Regions from separate parts of the Spartinivicinus poritis genome, predicted to be linked through region 3. Evidence: predicted binding sites of a transcription regulator. Region 3 holds the regulator's gene; each other region holds the start of a gene.
The links. The regulator PhoB, encoded in region 3, activates phosphate uptake and scavenging genes when phosphate is short. The targets are predictions, from matches to a motif close to TGTCATANNNNTGTCANA.
Positions count from the first base shown of each region.

Region 1: a site for PhoB is predicted at 1,641-1,658, ahead of ORQ98_RS16330 (sigma-54 dependent transcriptional regulator). Genes of this name have one in related genera too.
Region 2: a site for PhoB is predicted at 1,979-1,996, ahead of ORQ98_RS19650 (purple acid phosphatase family protein). Genes of this name have one in related genera too.

Region 1 is NZ_JAPMOU010000021.1:79,482-82,774, forward strand. Features, by position in the region: gene fliD (flagellar filament capping protein FliD) at 1-510, shown strand, start outside; gene fliS (flagellar export chaperone FliS) at 533-940, shown strand; gene ORQ98_RS16325 (hypothetical protein) at 1,055-1,369, shown strand; gene ORQ98_RS16330 (sigma-54 dependent transcriptional regulator) at 1,834-3,293, shown strand, end outside.
Region 2 is NZ_JAPMOU010000030.1:38,235-41,527, forward strand. Features, by position in the region: gene ORQ98_RS19645 (DUF2339 domain-containing protein) at 1-1,874, shown strand, start outside; gene ORQ98_RS19650 (purple acid phosphatase family protein) at 2,100-3,293, shown strand, end outside.
Region 3 is NZ_JAPMOU010000006.1:50,158-53,450, reverse strand. Features, by position in the region: gene ubiA (4-hydroxybenzoate octaprenyltransferase) at 1-850, shown strand, start outside; gene phoB (phosphate regulon transcriptional regulator PhoB) at 1,024-1,713, shown strand; gene phoR (phosphate regulon sensor histidine kinase PhoR) at 1,716-3,041, shown strand; gene ORQ98_RS06845 (response regulator) at 3,288-3,293, opposite strand, start outside.

The sequences.
Region 1 (3,293 bases), on a different contig from region 3:
TCTAATACTTTTGGTACCACATCTACTGTTGAAATAACGCAAGTTGATACGAATACGGCGGCGCAGCTGGGACTATCAGTAGGTACCGGTACGGCAGGAGTAAATGTAGCAGGCACGATTAACGGCAAAACTGCCACAGGCTCTGGCAAAGTACTGACGGCGGCAGTGGGAGATGACGCTGAAGGTATTCGCTTGGAAGTCAGTGGTACCACCACCGGTGACCGAGGTACAGTCACATTTATTTCCGGTGTAGCGGATCAATTAATTGATAAGGTGACTTCATTTTTAGCTTCAGATGGTGCTGTGACCACCAAAACCAATTCATTAACTGAAAGTTTGGATGATATTGCTGATGAAAGGGTCAAACTAGATGAACGGGTTGAAGCCTTTAGAAAACAGTTGGAAACCCAGTTTACTGCAGCAGATATTCAAATTGCTAAGCTTAAAAATACCCAGGACTTTATCAAATCCCAATTGGATGCGTTAGTAGCTAGTAGTAAGAGTGATTGATAACGAGAGAATGAGGTGATCGATGAATGCATATAATCAACTGAAGCAATATCAGGCAGTGAATCGGGAGACGGGCATTATCGATGCAGACCCACATAAACTGATTCAATTATTAATTGATGGTGCTTTAGAACGTTTACTGACTGCTAAAGGTCATATTGAGCGGCAAGAAATTGAAGAAAAAAATCGCTTTATCAATAAAGCCATTGAGATTATTGGTGGGCTGAGAAGCTTTCTTAATAAAGAGCAAGGCGGTGAAGTGGCTGAAAACCTTTTTAGCCTTTATGAGTACATGGAATTCCGCTTATTTGAAGCTAATGCCTCTAATAGCCCAGAGCTGGTTGAAGAAGTGATTACATTATTAAGAGAAGTGAAAACCGGTTGGGATGGTATTCGTGAACAAGTGGCCCAGCCAACGGCAGTCGGTTAATCATATACAACGCAATACTTTGATAATTATGAAAATATCAGTTATTGCCGTTGATTGATAAGCGCTTTTTTCATTTTATGGATTAATATAGGTAACGCTCACAAACTGTACTTAATGATGAAAAATAATCGTCCATTACCAGCTGTTTTACAGCTTAGCCAATTACATGACCAGTTACAGGTTATTGTTAAGCAACAAACCTGGGAACAGTTTGAGGTAGTTGATCAGCAGTGTCGTGAGATATTGTCTCAGTTAACAATCAAGGCTCCCCAATCCACTGAAGTTGTTACTGTGCTTCGCCAGCTGTATCAAGGCTATCAAGAGGCCATTAGCCAGTATGAGCAATATAAACAACAATTAGCTAGCCAATTACAGCGATGTCAACAAGGTATTGTTGGAGTAACTGCTTACCGTCAAATTCAAAATTAATCTGCATTTAGCTTTTAATCGCTGTCTTTCAAACGGTTTAAAACAATCTTCTTTATATCTGACCCTTTGGCACTATCTATCTAAACTTTAGCACTAGCTATGGTTTTTAGCTCGTAAAAGCCTGTCTGGTTGTTATGTTGGTATTATCCAAGCCACTGTCAAGAATTAACCTCACTATCATGATTGCAATATGTCAATTAGATGAAGGTTGCTAGCACAAACCGGTTAAATCGATTATAAATGTGAATCATGTCACTTTAGCGGGAATGCCTGTCATAAATTTGACCAATCTCACATTTCTGACTTTACTGAGGTAAGCATCGCTTGGTCATCCGACGATGATATTACCAAACGGTCTTTCAAGCGAGTTTGGTATTTTCTGCAATAATAAAGCTGTTGCAAAAGGTGTTGCGCATAATCGCTTTGTGACAGCTTCTAATAATGAAAGTCGAGCGGAAGTGGGTATGTGGCGAGAAATCAAAGTCTTGCTAATTGATGATAATGCCAATCGTCGGCACGAAATGAAGGTCATCCTGGAGTTCTTAGGAGAAGACTTTATTGCTTTGGATTCCAGTCATTGGTTGCAGGCGTTAAAAGAGCAGGATGTTAACCCTGAAGGTATCGCTGGGTTATTATTGGGCGATTGCCATAGCCCTTTGGAGTCGATGATTGCTGATATCCAAAAATGGTATGGCGGTATAGCCGTATTATTAATTGGTGAACAATCGCTGTCAGAAGCCTGTGATCCAGACTTGAAACGGCAAGTGATCGCGACGATTGATTACCCGCCCAGCTATAACAAGCTACTGGATAGCCTGCATCGTTCTCAGGTTTTTCACGAGCAATATCAGCTTAGTCGTCATCATGGTCGTAGCCAGCAGCGAGAAATTCAGTTGTTCCGCAGCTTAGTTGGCACCAGCCGGAAGGTACAACAGGTGAGGGAGATGATGGCTCAGGTGGCGGATAAGGATGTCAGTGTACTGATCACCGGGGAGTCTGGAACCGGTAAAGAAGTGGTTGCACGAAACCTGCATTATAACTCCCATCGCCGCAATGGCCCTTTTGTACCTGTCAACTGTGGTGCCATCCCTGGTGAGTTACTGGAAAGCGAATTATTTGGCCATGAAAAAGGCGCATTTACTGGGGCCATTTCTACTCGTATTGGACGGTTTGAACTGGCACAGGGAGGCACGCTGTTTCTAGATGAAATTGGTGATATGCCTCTGCATATGCAAGTGAAAATACTACGGGTGTTGCAGGAAAAATATTTTGAGCGAGTAGGGGGCAATAAAACCATTACCACAGATGTACGCATTATAGCAGCCACCCATAAGAATCTAGAAGACATGATTCAGGATGGCGGGTTTCGTGAAGACTTGTATTATCGGTTAAATGTTTTCCCCATTGATATGCCACCCCTTCGAGAACGTGTGGAAGATATACCGCTGCTGTTGAATGAGTTAATTGCCCGGTTGGAAAATGAAAAGCGCGGTTCAATCCGATTTAATTCCGCGGCGATTATGTCGTTGTGTCGTCATGAATGGCACGGTAATGTCCGAGAGTTAGCAAATTTGGTTGAGCGCTTAGCCATTATGCATCCCTATGGTGTTATTGGCGTACAGGAATTACCCAAAAAATACCGGCATATTGATGAGCATGATGAAAATACTAAAGATGTGGTAGACATGTTTCCCCAACAGATCGAAACCGTCGGTTTAGTTGGCTTGGATACGCCCGCCTTATTACCTGTGAATGGTTTGGATTTAAAAGACTACCTGACTAACCTGGAAAAAAGCTTAATTAAACAAGCCCTGGATGATAGTAATGGGGTTGTTGCTCGGGCTGCTGAGCGGTTGCATATTCGCCGAACCACCTTGGTAGAAAAAATGCGAAAATACGGTTTGCAACGTCGTGAATCCATGTC
Region 2 (3,293 bases), on a different contig from region 3:
GTTGGTTGGCAATGAGTGCAGTACCTATTTTGGTTTGGTTGATGTGGCGTAACCGATACTATCAATTAAAGCTAACGGAGTGGCTTGTTTATACAGTTCCTGTAATTAGTTTGATTACTGCAATTAATTTACTAAGCAGGTTTGGCGTAGATAATCAAATAACTTATTATTGGCTGGCGCAGCCAGTGATAAGTTGGCTCAACTGGTTGTGTGTTATCGTTACCTTCAGTTTAGTTAATCAGCTTAGTTTTGTTGGCTACTTTAAACTTAATTCAACAAAGTGGGTTCACCTTTATCAGGGGGTAGCTTATGCAGTAATACCTGTGTTTGTGGCTTTAGACATTATTAGTTTATGCCTCAGTCATATTTTTACTGGCCAGTATCCAGTAATTGGTAGTCAATTATGGTATAACTTTGCAATCAATTTGATAATTATTAGCGCTTTTTTATATGTGTTGATTAATTACCTGAAGCCAGAAAATACAAGTCTTTATGAGCAATATCGACTTATTTTATCTGAACCATTAGCGATTGGTTTATCAATATTCTTATTATTGAGTGTATCTGCACAGTATAAACTGGCTTGGTTGAATCTGGCAATAATTCCCTGGGCAGCATTACTTTTTGTGTCTCTTAAGCTAAAATTAAAGATAAGTGAGATTTTTGCTTGGTTGCATCCATTGTGTTTTATAATTGCTATTGTTAATGGAGGAATAAAAGTAGGCTCATTCCATTTTTCTGATCAAACATGGTTGACCAAGATAGCATGGTTTGAGTTACTCTTTACTGGTTGGGCATTACCTATATTTTATAAGTATGCTTCTACAGTAGAAGGTAGCCGTTTAACGAAAGCAGCTGGTATAGTAAGATTAATTGTTTATTTAGTTGTCCCATTTATTCCACTTCCACATATTTATCGCCATTACCCACAGTTTATTGTCAGTGCCTTTTGGTTATCTCTAGCTATTTGCTGGGGATTAAACCAGTTATTAAAACTTAAGCAGTTGGTTGTGGAGTTTTATGTTATCTTTTATATTGCAACTATAATTACTGTATTCAATACCCTTATAGCTGCAGTGACTGCATTTAGTATAACTACTTTGGTCAATATTATTATTGCTTTACTCAGTGTAATTTTATTATTTTTAATAGAGCGTCCTTTTAAAATTCAGCGGTTAAAACAGTCAAAGTACCAGCTATCATTTGGGTTTGGTTATTATTTATTTTGCTTTTGTTTGACGGGACTGATTTATGGATTTACAAGCAGCTATGGCTTTATAAATAGCATGGCAGTGAGTTTACTGCCTACATTATTAATTATGGCTTATTGCCTGCTTCGCCAACCAGTATTTGCATTTATACATGCTGTTTTTAGGTTAAATTATATTCTTATATTATTTCTGCTCGTATTAATACCTAACCTTCTCACTACAAAGGTAGCCAGTATTGTTAATGTTGTTATTTTGGTGATTTATGGCTGCCTTGGTCTTTATATAACTCATAAGCGTTGCTATCAAAATAAGATATTCTGGAGGAACTATCAAACCTTTAATATTCAAGTATGGGTAGGTCATGGCATTTTACTACTTAGCTACTTGGCAATAATTAAGCTGCTATTTGGTAATGTTTTGGCTGTGGCTACAACAATAGTCTTACTACTACATGCACTTATAATTTTATTCATGACACTGCAGGAGTATTACAGAAATATTTTAAGATTATCACTCTTGTTATTTGCTGCATGTACGGCGAAATTAGTCTTTTACGATATGCAGGATTATTCATTATTCCATAAAATGCTGGTTATGATAGCAGTTGGTACTATTTTACTGGTTGGTGCTTATCAGTTTCAGCGAATGAAAGAAAGAGTATAAAGATTACTCAAGAATACGCTAGGGTGCGATTTTTTAATTTTTTATTTTTATTGGCAATACTCGCAATAGTTTTCTCTGTCAGATGACTCCTCTTCTCACCAAACTGACGTATAACTGTCATTTAATCAGCTTCTAGCTGTAATGCTGCTCTGCTAAATATAGCAATTGCATGAAAATAAAAACTATAAAGCATTCAACTACATCTGATTATTAAAAGAGAAATATATGAAAAAATTACCATACAGAGTGATATCTGCAGGAATGATGACTCTGTTGTTATTGCTTTTATCAAAAGCATCCATTGCAGAAATCAAACCTTATTTACAAAGCCCTAAAGAAAGCTCTATTTGGATTTCTTGGAAAACGGCAAAAGGGACTGAGTCATTAGTTGAATATGGCTTGAGTTCATCTGATTTAAACCAGAAAGCGACTGGTAACAATCAGCTACTTGCTATTGGCTATCGATATCATGGGGTTCAACTTACTGGTTTGCAACCAGATACATTGTATCATTATCGAGTTAAAACAGGTGAAGAGTATTCAGCTGTACATCGTTTTAGAACACAGCCGAAGATTGGTGAAAGATCCGGTCATTATCGTATTTTAGTAATGGGAGATCACCAAATTCGTAATCAAAATCGCTATGAGCAGTTAGTGAAAGCAGCTAAAAGTAAGTTAGAAAAAAAATACTCTACTCCTCTTGAAGAAAGTATTAATTTAGTACTTAATGTTGGTGATCAGGTTGATGTGGGTACATTAGACCATTACGAAAATTTACATTTTGCCCAGTCGGCAGCCATTTCTCCTAATGTGCCCATTATGACGACAGTAGGTAATCATGAATATTACTCTGATGGCAATTTGAAGAACTATCGTGCACACTTTTTCTATGATGGCTTGAGCTATCAAGGTATTTCTGGTGCAACAAATGAAAGTTATTATGCCTATCAACAAGGTCGTTTATTGATCATTCACCTTAATAGTATGAAAACTGATTCCACACAGAAAAACTGGTTGACTCAAGTGTTGAGTAAAGCAGATGTGGATAACAGTGTTGATTGGATAATTAGTGTTATTCATCATCCTTATCAGGCAGAACAGTACATCGGTGATATATCAAAAACCTTAAGATATGAGTGGATGGAAATTTTGTCCAGTACTCAAAAACATGTGTTGAATATTAGTGGACATCACCATTTGTATGCTCGTGGTCAAACCCGTGAATGGCCCATTTATCATGTGATTTCTGGTGGTACTGCCTGGGATCAATATTGGGGGCAATCTACGGAATTGGATTATGATGATGTACAAAAAACCATTGCTAATTGGGCTTGGCAATTAATTGATATCAATTTGGCTACTAAGGAAATGACAGTAGAAACTTACGCTGAGGGCCATCCATTATTATATAAAACAAGA
Region 3 (3,293 bases):
CAAACTCAATGCATTGCTGAGTATCACCCGTTTAAACCGCCCTATTGGTCTTTACCTATTGCTTTGGCCAACCCTTTGGAGCTTGTGGCTAGCTGCTGATGGTCTGCCAGATTGGCACCTGATTATTATTTTTTGCTTAGGTGTCACAGTAATGCGCAGCGCAGGCTGTGTAATCAACGATATTGCTGATCGTCACTTTGATGGCCATGTTAAACGTACTCAAAGTCGGCCACTGGTTACTGGTGAGCTAACGCTTAAGGAAGCAATTGGCTGCTTTGTAGCACTTTGTACAATTGCGCTGGTACTGGTGTTATTTACTAATCAGCTGACTATTTTACTGAGCTTTGGTGCCTTGGCTTTAGCGATTTGCTACCCCTTTATGAAGCGCTACACTCATTTCCCACAAATTGTATTAGGGGCTGCTTTTTCCTGGTCGATTCCTATGGCCTATACTGCTCAAACTGGAGAGCTAAACCATGCTATCTGGTTACTGTTTTTGGCTAATCTGACCTGGACAGTTGCCTACGATACGGCTTATGCCATGGTAGATAGAGATGATGATTTAAAAATAGGCGTCAAATCTACTGCTATTTTATTTGGGAAAGCTGATAAACTTATGATTGGCTTATTACAAATAATTACTCTAGCTTTGTTAGCAGGGGTAGGCTATTTATTTCAGCGTGGTTGGCTGTTCTTTATTGGCATCGGTTTAATGGCTGGGCTGTTTATCTATCAGCAGTACTTAATCAAAGATCGTGATCGGTCCCAATGCTTTAAAGCATTTTTAAACAATCACTGGGCAGGCATGTTTGTCTTTGTTGGAATAGTTTGTGATAGTGCTGTTTCTTAGTTTCATTTGTAGGTAATAACTAGGAAAACTTCTCACTGTGGTATTGAGCCACAGTCATAAAACTCATGGATTGGAAACACTTTCAGGGCAGAGCCATACGAATGTCATGCAAATGTAACATAAAGACTGTGTAATGCTCTGCTGACAACTTGAAAGCGAGAGAAGGCTTGAAAATGGTTGGCAAAAAAATACTCATAGTGGACGATGAGGCCCCCATCCGAGAAATGATTGCAGTTGCACTCGAAATGGCAGGCTACGAATGTCTGGAAGCAGATAACACGCAAGATGCGCATAGCATCATGATCGATAAGAAACCCGATCTAATTTTGCTTGATTGGATGCTACCAGGAACCAGTGGAATTGAATTGGCTAGACGGCTTCGCCGTGATGAAATTACGGCCAATATTCCCATCATCATGTTAACCGCCAAAGGCGAAGAAGATAATAAAATTCAGGGCCTGGAAGTGGGAGCAGATGACTACATCACCAAACCATTCTCCCCCAGAGAACTGGTTGCCCGTTTGAAAGCAGTATTGAGGCGCTCTGGCGCTCAGGAACCTCAAGAGCCCATCAGGGTTGAAGGGCTTGAGCTGGACCCAATCAGCCACCGAGTTAGCATTAACGGTAAGCCGACTGAGATGGGACCTACTGAGTACCGTTTATTGCAGTTCTTTATGACACATCAAGAGCGAGCCTATACCCGTGGCCAGTTATTAGACCAAGTGTGGGGCGGCAATGTGTACGTTGAAGAGCGTACCGTTGATGTTCATATCAGACGACTGCGTAAAGCACTAGGCACTGGCCATGATCGCTTTATTCAGACCGTTAGAGGCACTGGCTATAGGTTCTCAACTAAGGCTTAACGGTGAAAGTTAACTGGCAAGGCGAAATTATTCAGCGGCTCGCTATCACTGTAGTAGTCAGTGTGTTGTTTGGAGTAGCTATTGGAGAAGTGGCCTGGGTTTTAGCAATTGTCTTAGCGGGATACCTTAGCTGGACACTGTTACAGGTTTTTCGCCTCAGCCATTGGCTTCAAGAAAGTGAGCACAATCACCTAGAGCCACCAGAAAGTCGTGGTATCTGGGGAGATATATTTGATGCTATCTACCGGCTACAGCGTCGAGATCAAAAGGCGCGCGCCCGGCTACAAGCAGTGATTGACCGCGTTCAAGAGTCTACTGCAGCGCTTAATGATGCTGTGATTATGGTTGACAATCAGGGCAACCTGGAATGGTGGAACCAAGCTGCAGAAGCCATGCTCGGATTTAAGAGCCCTGTAGATCAGGGGCAATTAATCACAAACCTAATCAGAGACCCAGCATTTTTCAAATATTTCGACAAAAAGGAATATCAAGAAGCGCTGGAAGTACCCTCCCCCATCAATGACCAGCTCATCTTACAATTCAACATTACCCTGTTTGGTCGCAATGATCGCTTGTTGTTAGTACGAGACATTACCCGACTGCATAATCTTGAGCAAATGCGAAAAGACTTTGTGGCAAATGTTTCCCACGAATTAAGAACCCCCCTGACAGTGATCAGAGGTTATCTGGAAACCTTGCTGGATAACGCTGATATTTTGCCTGAACGCTGGATACGCGCCTTACAGCAAATGCAGCAACAATCAGACCGAATGGAAAATCTGGTCAGCGACTTACTGTTGTTATCACGACTAGAAACCAGCGACCGACAAGCTGATTTAAAGCCAATTTGCTTACAGCAGATCTTGTCAAACATTATTAGTGATGCCAAAGCGCTCAGTGGTGACCGTTGTCATCATATCCAGCTGGTTTGTCCAGAAAGTGCAAAACTGCTAGGCCATGATCGAGAGTTGCATAGCGCTATCTCTAACCTGATCTTTAATAGCGTCAAGTACACTCCCGCTGCAGGACAAATTGATGTGCATTGGTGGGAAGATGACTCTGGTGGACATCTCTCCGTGATGGATGATGGAATTGGTATTGACCCCAAGCATATCCCACGCCTTACTGAGCGGTTTTACCGTGCAGATCCCAGTCGTTCAATTAACACTGGTGGCACTGGGCTTGGCCTAGCCATTGTGAAGCACGTACTGATCAGACATAACGCTCGCTTAGAAATCCAAAGTGAGCTTGGTAAAGGCAGCTGTTTTATCTGCCACTTCCCACCCACCATGATCGCCAGTGAAGATTGTCCAGAACTCGTGGAATAAAGCCCTAAAAGAACTAAAAAATTTCGTAATTCACAATAATGCCTAAAGCGAAGGGCATATACCCATCATGAATCATTTTTAGGTGTAAAAATAAAGTAGTATATACTCAAAGCGAAGGATTATTTAGGCGAGGCCACTGAGCGATGAAGCTCCAGGAGTTTAGATAAACTAAATGACTGGGGTGAAGAACGACGGTAACAAAGCCCTTGTGCCCTAGGGGTATAAAAATCATTCGCGAAGAGTATATCACCA